One region of the Kluyvera georgiana genome, then DNA from elsewhere that is predicted to be linked to it. Evidence: predicted binding sites of a transcription regulator. Region 1 holds the regulator's gene; the other holds the start of a gene.

Region 1 (9,450 bases):
AAGTTCCGCCTGGCGCTGACGCTTATCATTGCGCACCAGCGCCTGCGCGACGCGCCGATTCCAGTCAATGACGATCTGTCGGCTTTCCACCGCCAGTTGCGCCGCACCGCCGATAAGGTGATTTCGGCCAGCAGCGACGATAAACGCCATTACTACTTCTCGCGGTTGCTGGACGAATTAAGCGTTTATCAGGATAAGCTTCGCGTCTGGGAAGCGCCTGAGCAGGTGACGCAGCCGGTTGAACGGCTGGTGGCGATGCTGCATAAGTATCAGAGCGCTTTAACCATCAATTAGTCAACTTCCCGGGCCGAATAGACCCGGGAAGTTTTACCACCACGCGGCCTCGTGTGCCCCCAGCGGCATCGCGGGCAGCGAGAAGCGCATCGGCGTGTGCGCCAACGACAGCGCGCTATTGAAGTAGCGCAGTTCGCCAAATGGCCCCTGTTCCACAGCCATACCGCCCGCGATGGCTTGAACATCCGGTGGCGGTACGTGACGCCATTCCGCCAGGCTTCCCAGCTCCTGTAGCCACGTTGCCGTTCGGCACAGCGACACATCCACCTGCCATGCGCCGCCTTCGTGACGCTGACGCTCCAGCGCCATCAACACACCAAGTGTTGCCAGGTAGCCGCTCAAATAGTCGTTGGGATAGGTTGGCCCCAACTGCGGCTGGCCCGCTTCGCCCTGTGCCACCGCCATTCCCGTTATCGTTTGAGCCAGTTGTTCAAACCCAGGGCGATCTTTCCATGGCCCCCGATGACCGTAGCAGTTCAGGTTCACGGTGATAATGTGCGGATTGTTGTGCGCCATTTCTTCATTGCTGAGACCATAGCGGGCGAGCGCGCCTGGGCGATAGCTCTGCACAAACACGTCACCCTCACGCACCAGCAGCGCCGCTCGCCTTGCCCCATCGGCGCTGGACAGCTCGAGGTAGGCGTTGCGTTTGCCGTGGTTGGTATCGACGTCAAACGGCAGAATACGTGGGCGATAGGGAGATGAGATATGCAGTACGTCAGCGCCCATCTGCGCCAGCCCGCGCGTGGCGGTCGGCCCGGCAATCACATGCGTGAAGTCCAGCACCCGCAGCGACTGAAGAACCCGCTCGTGACCGTACTGGCGAGGTTTGGGGGGGCTGTCTGTCAGACGCGTAAGGCGGATCAGCGGCTCCCGGCTGACCGCCTGCCCCTGTGGATGCGCCAGCCATTCATCATGACTACGGGCGATTGCCGCGCACAGCCCGGCGCGGGCGATCGTCTCTTCGAGCGCCTCGGCCTCCCACTTCGCTACCGCCTGTGCCACTCTGGCGCGATTATTCGGTACATCGAGGATATCGAGAATACCGTCACGCAGCCGCGGGTAGCCGCCATGGAGGAAAATCCAGCGGTTGTCCTGGGTGAGGTAGAAATCGGTAGTGGGATAGTCGGGATCGTTGTACTGCCAGTTATATCCGTTCTGTTGCTGAAAGGTCACCGCATGAGTCGATGCGGCAGCGCAGCGGACATCGACGTGAATGTCCTGCTGGGTACCTCTCAGCACGTCCAGCATAATCCCCTGCAGCGCCAGTATTGATGCGGCGGCGTCACCGATGGCAAACGGCGTGGGATAAATTGGCCCACAGCTGCTTAACGTCACTTTATTCGTAGCGAAATGCGCCAAACCGAGTTCCTGGCGCAGCTTATTGAAAACAGGATATTCACTCATCACAGCACGCTTCCCCGTCATTAATGCGACTTTCGTTATTCTGGCAACTATTGCCGTAAAAGCGATAGCTATACTTAACTGGAAACACTTTTCAGGAGGGTGTAATGACCACGCAAGCGCTACAGGACAATGACCTTTTTCAAACAGGCTATCTGGTAAATGGCGAATGGCGCCATCTCGATACCACCTTTGACGTGCTGAACCCGGCTACGGGTGAGGTGGTAGCAAAGGTGGTGAAGGCCGGGAGGCATGAGACCGAGCAGGCGATTGCCGCCGCGGCAAAAGCGTTCCCACAGTGGCGGGCAAAAACGGCGAAAGCGCGCTCGGAGCTGCTGTATCGCTGGTATCAGCTGATAATTGAAAATAAAAGCTGGCTGGCGCGTCTGATGACCATTGAACAAGGCAAACCGCTGAAAGAGGCGGAAGGCGAGGTGGATTACGCGGCAAGTTTTATCCAGTGGTTTGCGGAACAGGGTAAGCGGGCAAATGGGGAGATCATTCCCCCGGCTAAACCCGGCTCGCGCATTCTGGCGACGCGTGAACCGATTGGCGTGGTGGCAGCTATCACGCCGTGGAACTTCCCGATGGCGATGCTGACCCGTAAGCTTGGCCCGGCGCTGGCCGCGGGGTGTACCGGGGTAATTAAGCCTGCCAATAACACGCCGCTCTGCGCCTTCGCGCTGCTGGCGCTGGCGAAGAAGGCGGGGATCCCTGATGGCGTGTTGAATGCCGTTGCGGGCAATACGCAGGAGATCAGTGACGCCATTATGGCGAGTCACGATGTGCGTAAAATCTCCTTTACCGGCTCGACGTCAGTGGGGAAAACGCTGGTGCGTAACGCAACGGAAACGATGAAGAAAGTGTCGATGGAGCTGGGGGGCAATGCGCCCTATATCGTGTTTGAGGATGCGGATATCGACGCGGCGGTACAGGGGGCGGTAGCGAATAAATTCCGCAACGCCGGGCAGGTGTGCGTCAGCGTGAACCGTTTTTATATTCACGATAGTGTCTACGATCGTTTCACCAGCCAGCTTGCCGCTGCCGTGAAACCGCTGAAAGTCGGCAACGGTCTGGATGATGGCGTGGTCGTTGGCCCGCTGATTGAAGCGGCGGCAGTGAAAAAAGTGCGTGAGCACGTAGAAGACGCCGTCTCGAAGGGGGCGAAGGTGCTGGCTGGCGGGCAGCCTCACGAGCTGGGGGGCAACTTCTGGCAGCCGACGGTGCTGGGCGACTGTCAGGAACAGATGCTGCTGGCGCAGGAAGAGACGTTTGGCCCGTTGGCGGCGTGCTTCCGCTTCCACGATGAGGATGATGTTATTCACCGGGCGAATGATACGCCCTACGGCCTGGCCGCCTATTTCTACACGCAAAACCTGTCTCGCGTGTTCCGCGTTTCACAGGCGTTAGAGAGTGGGATGATCGGTATTAACGAATGTGCCGTATCGACTGAGCTGGGGCCGTTCGGCGGCGTTAAGGAGTCCGGGCTGGGGCGTGAAGGCTCGGTGCTGGGGCTGGAAGAGTACCTTGAGGTGAAAACGTTGCACATTGGGGGACTTTAGTTTTGCAGGATGGGAGAGGGCGTGAGATGAAAATCTATACTTTTGATTTTGATGAGATAGAGGATCAGGGCGATTTTTATCGGGAGTTCGCTCAACTCTTTGCCCTCGATCGTGAGTCGATTCGCGATTTAGATGCGCTTTGGGATGCGGTCACCGGCCCGCAAATGCCGTTACCGCTGGAGATCGAGTTCATCCATCTCAACGACAAGCAGCGCCGTCGCTATGGGGCGTTGATTCTGCTGTTTGATGAAGCAGAAGAAGAGCTGGAAGGGATGCTGCGTTTTAACGTTCAGCGGGCATAAAAAAGCCCTCGCATAAGGGCGAGGGCAAGTCGTCGGACAAGACGACGAGGGTTTATTTGTACAGCTCAGCCGTAGCGTGCCAATGGTCGCCGGTACGGGCTTCAATAATGCGGTAGCTGCTGGCGCCTTGTTTTTCGGCTTTAGCGGCTAATGCGCTGCGCATATCCATCGGGTCGCTACCGATCTGAGAAACAGAAACGGTGCCGACGGATTGCAGATTCTGTGCCTGCTCCGCGTTAACCTGTTGCACTGCGGCGCTTGCGCCGAAGGACAGAACGGATGCCAGACCAAGGGATGCGATGATCATTGCGCTTTTCATAATGTTTTACTCCTCACCATATTCTTCATTCTTCAGCGGTGAGAGGATGTTCTTTCTGATTCCTGGGACCGCTGGGTATTTAACTTTTCTACACTGCCGACGTGCTGCCTGATGCGAACTTATTTGTACAGTTCAGCCGTTGCGTGCCAATGAGCGCCGGTACGCGCTTCAATGATGCGATAGGATGATGCACCTTGTTCTTCCGCTTTTTTGTTCAGCATTTCGTGCATATCCATCGGAGATGAACCGACGGAACCGATGGAAACGGTGCCGATTGACTGACGGCTTTGTGCTTGATCGCTGCTGATAGAGTCAGCGGCAAACGCACCGAAAGAGATAACGGAAAGGATGCTCAGAGCGGCAACAGTTGTTTTGATTTTCATGATACTCACCTCGTCGAATTTTTTTGGAAGGTCTTTGTTTTGTGACCCTCATCACGAAATTAAGTATACACTAATCACCTAAAATATTAATACCCAGCTAATTGTTTCGCGTGTAATTAGGTGTCAAAAATCGTCATTTTTAGAACATATATGTATAAAAAAATACATATTTCGGTAAAGTTAAGTGTTAATTGTGATGATAATCAATTAGATATGATAATTTGATATTTTGTGCGGTTATGAATAGATATATTCACTGGATCTATGATTCTGACCAGAAAATCGCACTTAATGTTAACGAGACGGGAGTGAAACGTAGGGAAATTTGCCTTTAAAGCAGCTCCTCTGGTGGGCCAGAGGAGAAAGGAAGAGGGATTACAGCTCCTGTTCGAACAGAACCTGGATGGCCTCGTAGAGATCTTTAACGGTGAACCCGCGTGCCGGCGTGGTGAAAATCGTGTCGTCACCGGCAATACTGCCGAGGATGCCTTCCGCTTTACCCAGTGAGTCCAGCAGGCGGGCAATCAGCTGTGCAGCGCCGGGGCTGGTATGGATAACCACAACGGCATCGTTGTAATCAATATCCAGTACCAGATTTTTCAGCGGGCTGGTGGTGGTCGGCACGCCCAGCTCGGCTGGCAGGCAGTAAACCATTTCCATTTTGGCGTTGCGGGTACGCACGGCGCCAAACTTGGTCAGCATACGAGAAACTTTGGACTGGTTAATATTATCGAAACCTTCTTCCTGCAAGGCCTGAACAATTTCGCCCTGAGAGCTAAATTTTTCTTCCTTCAGTAATGCTTTAAAGGCTTTAACTAATTCTTCTTGTTTAGTTGAACTTCGCATAAGTCACCCGAGTATGGTGGTGAAATTGACATTATTATGCATATAGGTGAATTTTTATGCAAAATAATTTACTACAGAGGCTAAGCCAAATAGAGAAAGGGCGGATTTTAGCAAAAATTAGACCTAAGAAACATGCCTATATCACGGGATCCAAATAAGTTAAAAGTAAATGAAATGTTATTAAATTGCTGTTGTTTTACGCAACATGCTGAGTATATTGTAATCGATAGTTGATGAAAATTTGGTTTCGTAGAAAGGCCTTTTTCTGGGAGTAGTGCGGATGCTGTTGAATGGCCCGCATTCTGTAAGCAATTATATTGTAATTATTTACCTTGTGAATTAAGGTCGCCGCAATGGAGTAACAACTGGTATCTCCTGCGTTGGTTTATGCGGTCCACGACAGGTTGTTACCTGAAAGTCATTAACCATAATAAGGAGTTTAGGATGAAAGTCGCAGTCCTTGGTGCCGCCGGCGGTATTGGCCAGGCGCTTGCCCTACTACTAAAGACCCAACTGCCTTCAGGTTCAGAACTCTCTCTCTATGATATTGCCCCCGTCACGCCTGGTGTGGCTGTCGATCTCAGCCATATTCCGACTGATGTCAAAATCAAAGGTTTCTCCGGCGAAGACGCCACGCCCGCACTCGAAGGCGCTGATGTTGTCCTGATTTCTGCCGGTGTGGCCCGTAAGCCCGGTATGGATCGCTCCGATCTGTTTAACGTTAACGCCGGGATTGTCAAAAACCTGGTGCAGCAAATTGCCAAAACTGCCCCGAAAGCCTGTATTGGTATTATCACCAACCCGGTGAATACCACGGTGGCCATTGCCGCCGAAGTGCTGAAAAAGGCGGGCGTATACGACAAGAACAAACTGTTCGGCGTTACTACGCTGGATATCATCCGCTCCAACACCTTTGTGGCGGAGCTGAAAGGTAAAAGCGCTGGTGATGTGGAAGTGCCGGTTATCGGCGGCCACTCCGGGGTGACGATTCTGCCTTTATTATCGCAAATTTCCGGCGTGAGCTTCTCCGATCAGGAAGTGAACGACCTGACCAAACGCATCCAGAACGCGGGCACCGAAGTGGTGGAAGCGAAAGCGGGTGGCGGCTCGGCTACGCTCTCCATGGGCCAGGCGGCGGCGCGTTTCGGCCTGTCTCTGGTTCGCGCCCTGCAGGGCGAGAAAGGCGTGGTTGAGTGCGCCTATGTGGAAGGTGACGGACAATACGCCCGTTTCTTCTCGCAGCCGCTGCTGTTAGGTAAAAACGGGATTGAAGAACGTCAGTCGATTGGCAAACTGAGCGCTTACGAACAGCAGGCGCTGGAAGGCATGCTCGATACGCTGAGAAAAGATATTCAGCTGGGTGAAGATTTTATTAATAAATAAGGCGTGACGCCTTAGACGTGACAAAGGGGCCAATGGCCCCTTTGCTTTTCACGCCGTTTAGTTCGACGCCGGATATTCCTGAATCGTCACCTGCATCGTCAGTTTCTTATCATCACGCATCACGACCACCGGAATGACCGATCCCGGACGAATCTCGGCGACCTGGTCCATGGTTTCCAGCGCGGAAATCGCCGGTTTGCCGTTGACCGAAATAATCACGTCGTTGTTCTGAATACCCGCCTGTGCCGCCGGGCCGTCCGGAGCTATCTCATTGACGACAATACCCTGAATCTGCTCAATGCCGCTGCCCTGTGAGTGCAGTGGCGCTATTTCACGCCCGCTGATGCCGATAAAGCCACGAATCACGCGTCCGTCACGAATCAGCTTATCCATAATTTTGGTCGCCAGCTGGAACGGAATGGCAAAACTCAGCCCTTCAGGAGTTTCACCGTCGTTACTCTTATCGAAAGAGAGGGTGTTAATGCCCATCAGCTCACCCAGCGAGTTGACCAGCGCACCGCCGGAGTTACCGTGGTTGATGGAGGCATCGGTCTGCAGAAAGTTCTGTCGACCGCTCGGGTTGAGGCCGATACGACCGGTCGCGCTGATAATCCCCTGAGTAATGGTCTGCCCGAGGTTGTAGGGGTTGCCGATGGCCAGCACCACGTCACCGATGTGCGGTGTGCGCTTCGGGTTAATGGGGATGACCGGCAGGCCGCCGGTGGCGTTGATTTTAAGGACCGCCAGATCGGTCAGGCTATCGGAGCCGACCAGCAGGGCTTCAAACACGCGACCATCCTGGAGGGCGACGATAATCTGATCGGCGTCGTTGATCACATGTTTGTTGGTAATAATGTAGCCGCGCTCGTCCATGATCACCCCGGAGCCGAGCGTTTTGATTTCCAGCTGATTATTGGTGTTGCTGTTCAGACTGCGGTTATAAACGTTCACCACCGCAGGGGCAGCGCGACGCACCGCAGTGTTATAGCTGGCGGGCGCTTCATCTGTACTGCTAAAGCGCTCGGTGGATAGTGGATTCCACTGACGCAAAGAAGGGACGGTGACAATGAGTATGCCGCCAACCAGTAAACCAAGTGCAACTGAACGTAAGAGCTTTACAAGCATGATACAGGCATCGTTGATGAGGAAACTGGACGAAGCATACCACGAGAGAAACCGGACATACATTCCAGGCTATGCCCGGTTTCTCGTGGATTAGCGCAGAAGCAGGTAAATGCTTTCATTACCGCGCATCACATTGAGCGCAATGACCGCCGGTTTGGCTTCAAGCACCTTGCGAAGTTCGGCGATGGACTGTGTCGGCTGGCGGTTGATCCCCACGATCACATCATCTTTATGCAAACCAATCTGCGCCGCAGGGCTCCCTTTTTCCACGTCAGAAATGACCACCCCTTTGGTACCGCTTTTCGCCTGGCCATCGCTGAGCGATGCGCCTTCCAGCGCTGGGATAATCAGCTGCGCGCTAGCGGTTGATGAGGTGCTCTTGTCCAACGTCACCTCCACTTCCAGCGGTTTGCCGTCGCGCAGCAGGCCCAATTTGACCTTCGAACCCGGCTCCGTGGTGGCGATGCGGGACCGCAGCTCGGCGAAACTATTCAGCGGCTTGCCGTTCAGGCTGGTAATCACGTCGCCGGATTTAATCCCTGCTTTTGCTGAACCGGAACCCGGCAGCACTTCGCTGACAAAGGCCCCGCGCTGCACATCGAGATTAAACGCTTTGGCGATGTCGGCGGTCATCTCCATACCGCGGATGCCGAGCAGGCCGCGTTTGATTTCACCAAATTGAATCAGCTGCTGGGCCAGGGTCTGCGCCATGTTGCTGGGGATAGCAAAGCCGATACCGACGCTGCCGCCACCGGGCGCCAGAATAGCGGTGTTAATTCCGATCAGCTCGCCGTTCAGGTTCAGCAGCGCGCCGCCAGAGTTACCGCGGTTGATGGCCGCATCGGTCTGAATGAAGTTCTCCAGCCCTTCCAGGTTGAGGCCGCTACGGCCCAGCGCCGAGACGATACCGGACGTGACGGTCTGCCCCAGGCCGAACGGGTTTCCGACGGCGACGGCGAAGTCGCCTACGCGCAGTTTGTCGGAGTCAGCGATGGCGATTTGCGTCAGATGGCTGGCTTTCTGGATTTGCAGCAGCGCGATGTCACTCTGGTCGTCGCTGCCGATAAGCTTCGCTTCAAATTCGCGGCCATCGTTCAACTGAACGCTGATTTTTTGCGCGTCGCTGATGACGTGATTGTTGGTCAGCACGTAACCTTTAATGGCATCAATAATGACGCCTGAGCCCAAACCTTCAAATTGTTGGGTGGGTTCATTGGCCGTGTTGCCGCCATCATCACCAAAGAATTTCTTGAGTTCGTCCGGCACCTGCTGATTGACAGGTGCCGTGCCTTCAACCTGAACGCTCACCACCGCAGGCAGCACTTTCTCCAGCATCGGCGCGAGGCTAGGCAGCGCGCCCTGGCCTGGAACCTGCGTCGGCAGCGACGCGAACACTGGCGCCGGAGCGGCGAGGGATAACCCAACGCTTAACGCCAATGCACTTAACAGTAAAGTTGATTTATTCATTGATGCTGGCCCTCATGACCCTGGATGCAAGAACACGACTTCCCGAAAAGACTGATGTTATTGAAGTAAATATAGACGGCGTAGGCAGAAGAGGACGGGCGCATGTCATGCGCCCGTAAAATATTTGTGGAATGCAGATTAATCGCGTTTTGCGCCGCTACGCAGCAGGCCGGATGCACCGTCGGAGTAGTCGCGCGGCATCTGTACCGGTGCCTGATCGTTACCGGCTTCGGACTCGGCCAGACGGTTACGGAACGGGTTGGCTTCTGCAGACATGCCCGGCAGCAGGTTGCTGGAGCTTTTCGCCATGTGCTGGTAGATCTGGCGATAGTCATCAGCCATGTTATCGAGCAGCTCGGCGCTGC
Region 2 (9,450 bases), 670 kb from region 1:
GCGAGTCAGCGACGCCGGCAGCAGCTCTTGCTCCACGTGGGTAACTTGCGCCAGTGGCGCATCGCACAGTGGGAATTCGTCTTTCAGCCAGACGGACAGGCAGTCGTGAGCGACGTTTTCATCAGCACCGCTAATGAGCAACCGGCAGTTATCACCCGCCAGCGTGTCGGTACCGATAATCGCCAGCGCGCTTTTGGCGTTGCCCTTACGGTCGGTGCGCAGGTTATGCCATTCAATGTCGCAGCAAAAGGTATTGCACAGCGTTTCGACATGGCTGGCCGGACGGGCGTGCACGCCGTTCGGCAATTCACAGATAAATTCAACAACCAAGGCCATAACCTTCTCTCCCAAATCAGTCGATATGGGTAACAGAATAGGGGGCATGTTATCGGCGCGGCTATCTGACATTTATGTCAAAAACTGGACAAATGTATTGTCCGCTGGAAAATGCGAGCCATCTCACAGGTTGCCAGTAGTGCGTATAAAGAGGGGAGTGGCGTTAACTTTTGAGGTCGCTCGCATTTTTCTTCTGATATTACAAAAATCCAGTAAATGCACTTTTTATCCACTGTCTGTCCCGTCGCCAATTGCCTATTGTTTGCCACAACACCTTAATGGACATGGGCCGAAGAAGCCCAGGAGCGACTGATGAAAGAATTGGTGCACATACTCAAAAACACCCGTCAGCACTTAATGACTGGCGTGTCGCACATGATCCCGTTTGTGGTTGCGGGCGGTATTTTGCTGGCGGTATCGGTCATGCTGTACGGCAAGGGGGCCGTACCGGATGCAGCCTCCGATCCTAATCTGAAAAAGCTGTTTGATATTGGCGTGGCGGGCCTGACGCTTATGGTGCCATTCCTGGCGGCCTATATCGGCTACTCCATCGCCGAGCGCTCCGCGCTGGCGCCTTGCGCCATCGGCGCATGGGTGGGCAACAGTTTTGGCGCGGGCTTCTTCGGCGCGCTGATCGCCGGGATTATCGGCGGAATCGTCGTCTACTATCTGAAAAAAATCCCGGTGCACAAAGTATTGCGCTCGGTGATGCCAATCTTCGTGATTCCTATCGTCGGCACATTCATAACCGCAGGCGTGATGATGTGGGGGCTGGGTGAACCCGTCGGCCTGCTGACAACCAGCCTGACCCACTGGCTGCAAGGGATGCAGCAGGGCAGTATCGTGGTGCTGGCGGTCATCATGGGGCTGATGCTGGCGTTCGATATGGGCGGCCCGGTGAACAAAGTGGCCTACGCCTTCATGCTGATTTGTGTTTCGCAGGGGGTTTATACCGTAGTGGCGATTGCTGCCGTCGGCATCTGCGTTCCGCCGCTGGGGCTGGGGCTGGCAACGCTGATTAATCGTAAGAATTTCAATAATGAAGAGCGCGAAGCCGGGAAAGCGGCGCTCGTCATGGGCTGTGTGGGTGTCACCGAAGGGGCGATTCCATTCGCTGCCGCCGACCCGCTACGCGTGATTCCATCCATCATGCTGGGTTCCGTTTGCGGCGCGGTGACCGCTGCGCTGATGGGGGCACAGTGTTACGCCGGATGGGGCGGTCTGATTGTCCTGCCGGTGGTAGAAGGCAAACTGGGCTATTTGCTGGCGATTGTGGTGGGGGCAGTGGTGACCGCCGTTAGCGTTAACCTGCTGAAAAGCCTGGCGCGTAAGAACAAGAAGGCGGTTGTCGAAAAAGAAGATGACCTGGATTTAGATTTTGAAATTAACTAATTGAGAAGGTAGAGATTATGACCAATATTATTGCGGTAACGGCCTGTCCTTCCGGCGTAGCACACACCTATATGGCTGCGGAAGCGCTGGAGAGCGCGGCAAAATCCAGGGGCTGGAACGTGAAGGTAGAAACGCAGGGGTCGATTGGTCAGGAAAACGCGCTGACGGCAAGCGACGTCGAGGCGGCGGATATGGTCATTCTGACCAAGGATATCGGCATCAAATTTGAAGAGCGCTTCACCGGGAAAACGATAGTACGCGTCAATATTAGCGATGCAGTAAAACGCGCCGACGCTATCATGAATAAAATCGAGGCACACTTAGCGCAGAGCGCATAAGCATTATCTCGATATTATAGGTACTTACAGACTGGCGGGCGCGAAAGAGTATTTGCGCCCGCCAGCGTTTGTTTTCTGCAAGGAGGGGACGATGACGGCAACGGGCGGACGAATGTTAGTGGCGGTCACCGCCTGCGTAAGCGGCGTGGCTCATACCTATATGGCGGCTGAACGTCTGGAGAAGCTCTGTCAGCAGGAAAAATGGACCATCAAAATTGAAACCCAGGGTGCGTTGGGCATTGAGAATGCGCTTACGGAAGAGGACATTCGCCGCGCTGACGCGGTGCTGCTGATTACCGATATAGAGCTCAATGGGAGCGAACGCTTTATCCAAAGTCGCTACGTACAGTCGGGTATCAGCGCCTTCTTACGCGAGCCGCAGAAGGTGATGAGCGCGGTGCGTAAGCTGCTTTCCGCGCCTCAGCACACGCATATTATTCTGTCGTAGTCAGCTGGCTGTGATACTGGCGACGGTACTCTGACGGCGAACGCGCCGTGTTTTTGCGAAACAGACGGCAGAAGTAGTTGCTGTCGACGAACCCACAGGCGTGGGCAATCTCTTTTACCTTCAGATCATACCCCTTCAACAGCCGTCTGGCGTGCTCCAGGCGGGTGTGATTGAGGTATTCATTAAAGCCCATAATGCCGCTTTTCTGGAACAGGTGTGACAGGTAGTTCGGCGAAATATAGAACGCCTGTGCTACCGATTCGCGGGTCAGCGGTTCGGCGAAGTGGCTATCGATATATTCACGAATGGCGTCGAACAGTGCCTGGCTGCGCGAGGCGGTCTGAATTTGGCTGCTGAGCAGGTCGGCGCAGTGGCTGATGAGGCTGGTGGCAATCAGCCGCGCGGTTTGCTGCTCCTGCGGCTGCATTTGAATTTCGTTCATGGTTTGCAGCAGGAAGGAACCGACGCGTGGCCCGCGACGGGCAACATGCTGTTTCGCCAGGTTGCTCAGGCGGTAGCCATCCCACTGCTGGACGCTAAACCCCAACTGCTGTTTGCCGAACAGAATGCTCAGCGTGGTGGCGGGTTCCAGCCAGTGCGGAAAATTCCAGCCGCCAGCGGGAACGTACAGCGCATCAAGGGCCTGCATGGGCGTATCATCGCCCAGTCCGGCGTCGGCGAGCTGCCCTTCCAGCACAATTTCGAGGCGCGGAAAGTCGACCTGAAAAGCCATATCGGGAACGGGCGTATGATTGCCGGCAAAACCGATTTTCTGCAGCGGGGTGGTGCCGGAGGCAAGGCGGGAAAGCAGCGGGTTGATGTCGAAAAACATGGGGCTCCCTGTCGTGATGAACAACAAAGAAACCTTAACTGAGGGTATGAAAAAAGGCCACAAAGAATGTGGCCTTTTGGGATGTCAGCGTACCGATGAATTAACCGGTGTTACGCATACCCGCTGCGACGCCTGCGATGGTGACCATCAGCGCCTGCTCGACGTTGGGATCCGGCTCCAGGCCTTCCTCTTCCGCTTTACGTGAACGGTGCAGCAGTTCGGCCTGCAGAACGTTCAGCGGGTCGGTGTAGATGTTACGCAGCTGGATAGACTCGGCAATCCACGGTAGATCGGCCATCAGGTGCGCATCGTTGGCGATATCCAGCACCACTTTGATGTCGGCCTCCAGCAGCTCGCGCAGCTCGGTACCCAGCCCCCACAGTTCCTGTTTCACCAGACGCTGATCGTAATATTCCGCCAGCCACAGATCGGCCTTCGAGTAGACCATCTCCAGCATCCCCAGACGGGTAGAGAAGAATGGCCAGTCGCGACACATAGTTTCCAGCTTGCTCTGTTTGCCATCTTCCACCACTTTTTGCAGCGCGGCACCGGCACCCAGCCAGGCTGGCAGCATCAGGCGGTTCTGTGTCCAGGCGAAGATCCACGGGATGGCGCGCAGAGACTCGACGCCGCCGGTTGGGCGACGTTTTGCCGGACGTGAACCCAGCGGCAGTTTACCCAACTCTTGTTCCGGCGTGGCGGAGCGGAAATAAGGCACGAAATCTTTGTTTTCACGCACGTAGCCGCGGTACATCTCGCAAGAGATGTCGGACAGCTCGTCCATGATGCCGCGCCACTCTTCTTTCGGCTCCGGCGGTGGCAGCAGGTTCGCTTCCAGAATGGCGCTGGTGTACAGCGACAGGCTGCTGACGGTGACTTCCGGCAGACCGTATTTGAAGCGGATCATCTCGCCCTGTTCGGTGACACGCAGGCCGCCCTTCAGGCTTCCCGGAGGCTGAGAGAGCAGCGCCGCGTGCGCCGGCGCGCCGCCGCGACCAATAGAACCACCGCGACCATGGAACAGCGTCAGTTCAATACCGGCTTTTTCACAGGTTTTGATCAACGCATCCTGCGCCTGGTACTGCGCCCAGGATGCAGCCATAACGCCCGCATCTTTCGCGGAGTCGGAATAGCCGATCATGACCATCTGCTTGCCCTGAATAAAGCCGCGATACCAGTCAATGCTGAGCAACTGGGTCATCACGTCGTCGGCGTTGTTCAGGTCGTCCAGGGTTTCGAACAGCGGCGCGACCGGGAGTGCGAAGGTGATGCCCGCTTCTTTCAGCAGCAGGTGAACCGCCAGCACGTCGGACGGCGTTTTGGCCATCGAGATGACGTAAGCGGCAACCGAGCCAATTGGCGCATCGACGATGGCTTTACAGGTATTCAGGACTTCACGGGTGTCGTTGCTTGGCTCCCAGCTACGTGGGAGAAGCGGACGTTTGGAATTCAGTTCGCGGATCAGGAAGGCCTGCTTGTCGGCTTCTGACCAACTTTCGTAGTCGCCGATGCCCAGGTAGCGGGTCAGTTCGCCCAGCGCTTCGGTGTGGCGGGTGCTCTCCTGACGCACGTCAATACGCACCAGCGGTACGCCAAAACATTTCACGCGGCGCAGCGTGTCGAGCAGCTCGCCGTTAGCGATAATGCCCATACCGCAGGCCTGCAGTGATTTATAGCAGGCGTACAGCGGTTCCCACAGCTGCTCGTTCTGGCTAATCAGACCGGCCGGTTTCGGCAGGCGCTGGCCTTTCAGGCGCGCTTCCAGCCAGGCCTGAGTGGCCATCAGCTGGCTGCGCAGGGTTTTCATCAGGTAGCGGTACGGCTCGGTCGCGCCCTCTTCGCCAACCCGCTCGCGAAGTTCGTCGGTGCATTCCACCATCGACAGCTCGGAAATCAGTACCTGAATATCTTTCAGGAACAGATCGGTCGCTTTCCAGCGGCTGAGCAGCAGCACGTGGCGGGTGATTTCCGCGGTGACGTTCGGGTTGCCGTCACGGTCGCCGCCCATCCAGGAGGTGAAGCGTACCGGCACGAAATCGACCGGCAGCTGGTAGCCCAGGTTCTCTTCCAGCTGTTCGTTCAGCTCACGCAGGTAGTTCGGTACGCCCTCCCACAGGCTGTTTTCCACAACAGCGAAGCCCCATTTGGCTTCATCCACCGGGCTTGGGCGATGCTTACGAATTTCATCGGTGTGCCATGACTGAGCAATCAGCTGGCGCAGACGGCGCATTACCTGGTTGCGTTCGTAGTCGGCAATGTCGTTATTATCGAGCTGTTTCAGACAGTTGTTGATTTCGCCCATTTTATGAATCAGCGTACGACGCGTGATTTCAGTCGGGTGTGCGGTGAGTACCAGCTCCAGCGACAGGGATTCAACGGCTTTTTTAATTGTGGTTTCGTCGAGATTGGGTTGGTCTTTGAGTTTACGCAGGGTACGGGCAATCACTTCCGGGTTGCTTGCCGCTTCGCCTTTTGGCGAAATGCTGTGGTACTGCTCGGCGGTATTGGCCAGGTTCAGGAACTGGCTAAACGCGCGGGCAACCGGCAGCAGTTCATCGTTGGACAGGTTCTGCAGCGTGGTGAGCAGCTCCTGACGATTGGCTTCGTTGCCCGCACGTGAAGATTTGGACAACTTACGGATCGTTTCTACACGGTCAAGAATGTTCTCACCAAGCGCATCCTTGATGGTATCGCCTAGCACTTTACCGAGCATACTGACATTACTACGCAACGCGGAATATTGTTCGTTCATTAACCCAGACACCCCATCTCATTTTATTTTGTTATATCCCAGCCTTTGGAACGAAAGGGCGGGATAAAGACACCTCTTTTATAAAGCCACGTAAAAACCCGTACGTCAATTGCTGCGAAATCGCTTCAGCAAACGAATAAATCGCGGCAATTGACGAAAGTTAATTCGCATCGTGCCAGATAAGAAATGCTTATGAAAATGTGAAGAAGATCGCGGGAAAACGGAGGTGGGGATATGCCGGATGGCGCTGCGCTTATCCGGCCTACAGGTGGAGGTATGCCCGGTAAGCGTAGCGCCACCGGGCAGAACACATTAATGCCAGCAGAAGTGATGCACGACCTGGGTAATTAATTCGCGCGTCGGCTTAATAAAGCGCGTTTCCAGGTATTCGTCCGGCTGGTGTGCCTGGTTAATCGAGCCTGGGCCCAGGACGATGGTCGGGCACAGAGTCTGGATAAACGGCGCTTCGGTGCAGTAGTTCACCACTTCGGTCTTGGTGCCGAGCAGTTTTTCCAGCACTTCAACCAGCTGATGATCTGGCGGGCATTCATAGCCCGGAATCGGTGCGTGCAGCTCGCTGACCGTCAGGCGGCCCGGCCATTGCGCGCTGACCGGCTCCAGTGCTTCATCCAGCAGACCGTTGAGGTCGCTCAGCGTCATGCCCGGCAGCGGGCGGATATCCATATGCAGCTCACAGCAGGCGCAGATACGGTTGGAAGCATCGCCGCCGTGCAGGCTACCGAGGTTGAGCGTTGGATACGGTACGGTAAACGCTTCGTAGTGGTAGCGCTCTTTCAGCGAGTCGCGCAGTTGCATCACGCGGCCAATGGCGTCGTGCATGATTTCAATGGCGTTCACGCCGCGCGCCGGGTCGCTGGAGTGGCCGGACTGGCCCATCACGCGGATAGCGTTCGACATATGACCTTTGTGCGCGCGCACCGGCTGCAATGAGGTGGGCTCACCGATGATAGCGCAGTCCGGGCGTAGCTCGGTCGATTCGGAAAAATAGCGCGCCCCCGCCATGCTGGTTTCTTCATCTGCCGTTGCCAGAATGTAGAGCGGCTTTTTCAGCTGCGTCACGTCAACATCACGCAACGCATCAAGAATAAAGGCGAAGAAGCCTTTCATATCGGCAGTGCCCAGACCGTAGAGCTTGTTATCGTGCTCGGTCAGGGTGAACGGATCGCGGGTCCAGCGGCCGTCGTCAAACGGTACGGTATCGGTATGACCGGCAAGCAGCAGGCCGCCTGCGCCGTGTCCGGTACTGGCCAGCAGGTTGAATTTATTGCGCGTGCCGGGAACCGGCTGCACCTCAACATTGAAGCCGAGAGAGGCGAACCAATCGGCCAGCAGAGTGATTAAAGACGCATTGCTCTGATCGAGTGCTTCTTCGGTTGCGCTGATGGACGGTGTGGCGATCAACGCACGGTAAATCTCGATAAATGGTGGTAAATTGTTTTTCATTGTTGACACACCTCGGGTCGTGATAGTATCAATATTCATGCAGTATTTGTGAATAAAAATACATTATCATTAGGCGTAAGAAAACCCACCAACGGTAGGGTGAAGTGACGACGCTTAATCAGGCAAACAGACATAAGAAGGTAAACGGCCCCGATGTTGAATACGCTGATTGTGGGCGCGAGCGGTTACGCTGGCGCTGAGCTTGTGACCTATGTGAATCGCCATCCTCATATGAACATAACCGCTTTGACGGTCTCAGCGCAAAGCAATGATGCGGGAAAGTTAATCTCCGATTTGCATCCACAGCTAAAAGGGATTGTTGATCTCCCTTTGCAGCCGATGTCCGACATCAGTGAATTCAGCGCCGGCGTTGATGTGGTGTTCCTTGCCACCGCTCATGAAGTCAGCCACGACCTTGCGCCGCAGTTCCTCGCGGCGGGCTGCGTGGTGTTCGACCTTTCCGGCGCGTTCCGCGTGAACGACGGCGCCTTCTATGAAAAATACTACGGGTTTACCCATCAGCACCCTGAGCTGCTGGCTCAGGCAGTGTATGGCCTGGCTGAATGGAGCGCCGAAGCGCTGAAAGAAGCGCAACTGATTGCCGTGCCTGGCTGTTATCCCACGGCGGCACAGCTTTCTTTAAAACCGCTGATTGATGGCGATCTGCTGGATCTCAATCAGTGGCCGGTGATCAATGCGACCAGCGGCGTGAGCGGCGCGGGACGTAAGGCGGCGATCTCTAACAGCTTCTGTGAAGTGAGCTTGCAGCCTTACGGCGTGTTTACCCACCGCCATCAGCCGGAAATCGCCAGTCATCTTGGCGCAGAGGTCATTTTCACTCCGCATCTGGGCAACTTCCCGCGCGGGATTCTGGAAACCATCACCTGCCGCCTGAAGCCGGGCGTGACGCATGCGCAGGTGGCGGAAGCCTTACAGCAGGCCTACGGCGATAAGCCGATGGTGCGTTTATACGACAAGGGCGTTCCGGCGTTGAAAAACGTGGTTGGCCTGCCGTTCTGCGATATCGGTTTTGCCGTTCAGGGAGAACACCTGATCGTGGTGGCGACCGAAGATAACCTATTGAAAGGCGCAGCCGCACAGGCCGTGCAGTGCGCCAATATCCGTTTCGGCTTCGCTGAGACGCAGTCTCTTATCTAAGGTGTGATGACGATGAATCCATTAATTATCAAACTGGGCGGCGTGTTGCTGGATAGCGAAGAAGCGCTGGAGCGTCTGTTTACCGCGCTGGTCAACTACCGCGAGTCGCATCAACGCCCGCTGGTGATTGTCCACGGTGGCGGCTGCGTGGTGGATGAGCTGATGAAGCAGCTCAATTTGCCGGTGAAAAAGAAAAATGGCCTGCGCGTGACGCCTGCCGATCAGATCGACATTATCACCGGCGCGCTGGCGGGCACAGCCAACAAAACGCTGCTGGCCTGGGCGAAGAAACATGATATCGCCTCTGTGGGTCTGTTCCTCGGCGATGGTGACAGCGTGCAGGTCACTAAACTGGATGAAGAATTGGGTCACGTCGGTCTGGCGCAGCCCGGTTCGCCTAAACTGATTAATCTGCTGCTGGAAGGCGGCTTCCTGCCTGTGGTGAGCTCAATCGGGGTCACCGCCGAAGGACAACTGATGAACGTTAACGCGGACCAGGCGGCAACCGCGCTGGCGGCAACGCTGGGGGCGGATCTGATTCTGCTCTCCGACGTAAGCGGTATTCTCGATGGCAAAGGTCAGCGCATTGCGGAAATGACCGCGGCGAAGGCAGAGCAGTTGATCGAGCAGGGGATTATTACCGACGGTATGATTGTGAAGGTGAACGCGGCGCTTGATGCGGCGCGTACGCTTGGTCGCCCGGTCGATATCGCCTCATGGCGCCACGCGG

The links. The regulator ArgR, encoded in region 1, controls arginine synthesis, uptake and breakdown. The targets are predictions, from matches to a motif close to ANTGAATAAAAATACANT.
Region 2: argC (N-acetyl-gamma-glutamyl-phosphate reductase) is a predicted target of ArgR. The motif match lies at 7,610-7,627, and genes of this name have one in related genera.

What each region holds. Positions count from the first base shown of each region.
Region 1 covers NZ_CP158865.1:517,097-526,546, forward strand. Annotated here, with positions in the region: gene aaeB (p-hydroxybenzoic acid efflux pump subunit AaeB) at 1-294, shown strand, start outside; gene ABTW00_RS02515 (CoA transferase) at 328-1,701, opposite strand; gene ABTW00_RS02520 (NAD-dependent succinate-semialdehyde dehydrogenase) at 1,806-3,260, shown strand; gene ABTW00_RS02525 (barstar family protein) at 3,287-3,562, shown strand; gene yhcN-B (DUF1471 family stress response protein YhcN-B) at 3,615-3,881, opposite strand; gene yhcN (peroxide/acid stress response protein YhcN) at 4,001-4,264, opposite strand; gene argR (transcriptional regulator ArgR) at 4,640-5,110, opposite strand; gene mdh (malate dehydrogenase) at 5,555-6,493, shown strand; gene degS (outer membrane-stress sensor serine endopeptidase DegS) at 6,551-7,618, opposite strand; gene degQ (serine endoprotease DegQ) at 7,709-9,085, opposite strand; gene zapG (Z-ring associated protein ZapG) at 9,224-9,450, opposite strand, start outside.
Region 2 covers NZ_CP158865.1:4,819,984-4,829,433, reverse strand. Annotated here, with positions in the region: gene ptsP (phosphoenolpyruvate--protein phosphotransferase) at 1-336, opposite strand, end outside; gene ABTW00_RS22835 (PTS fructose transporter subunit EIIC) at 649-1,728, shown strand; gene ABTW00_RS22830 (PTS fructose-like transporter subunit IIB) at 1,746-2,066, shown strand; gene ABTW00_RS22825 (PTS fructose-like transporter subunit IIB) at 2,158-2,514, shown strand; gene ABTW00_RS22820 (helix-turn-helix transcriptional regulator) at 2,501-3,346, opposite strand; gene ppc (phosphoenolpyruvate carboxylase) at 3,447-6,098, opposite strand; gene argE (acetylornithine deacetylase) at 6,411-7,562, opposite strand; gene argC (N-acetyl-gamma-glutamyl-phosphate reductase) at 7,716-8,720, shown strand; gene argB (acetylglutamate kinase) at 8,733-9,450, shown strand, end outside.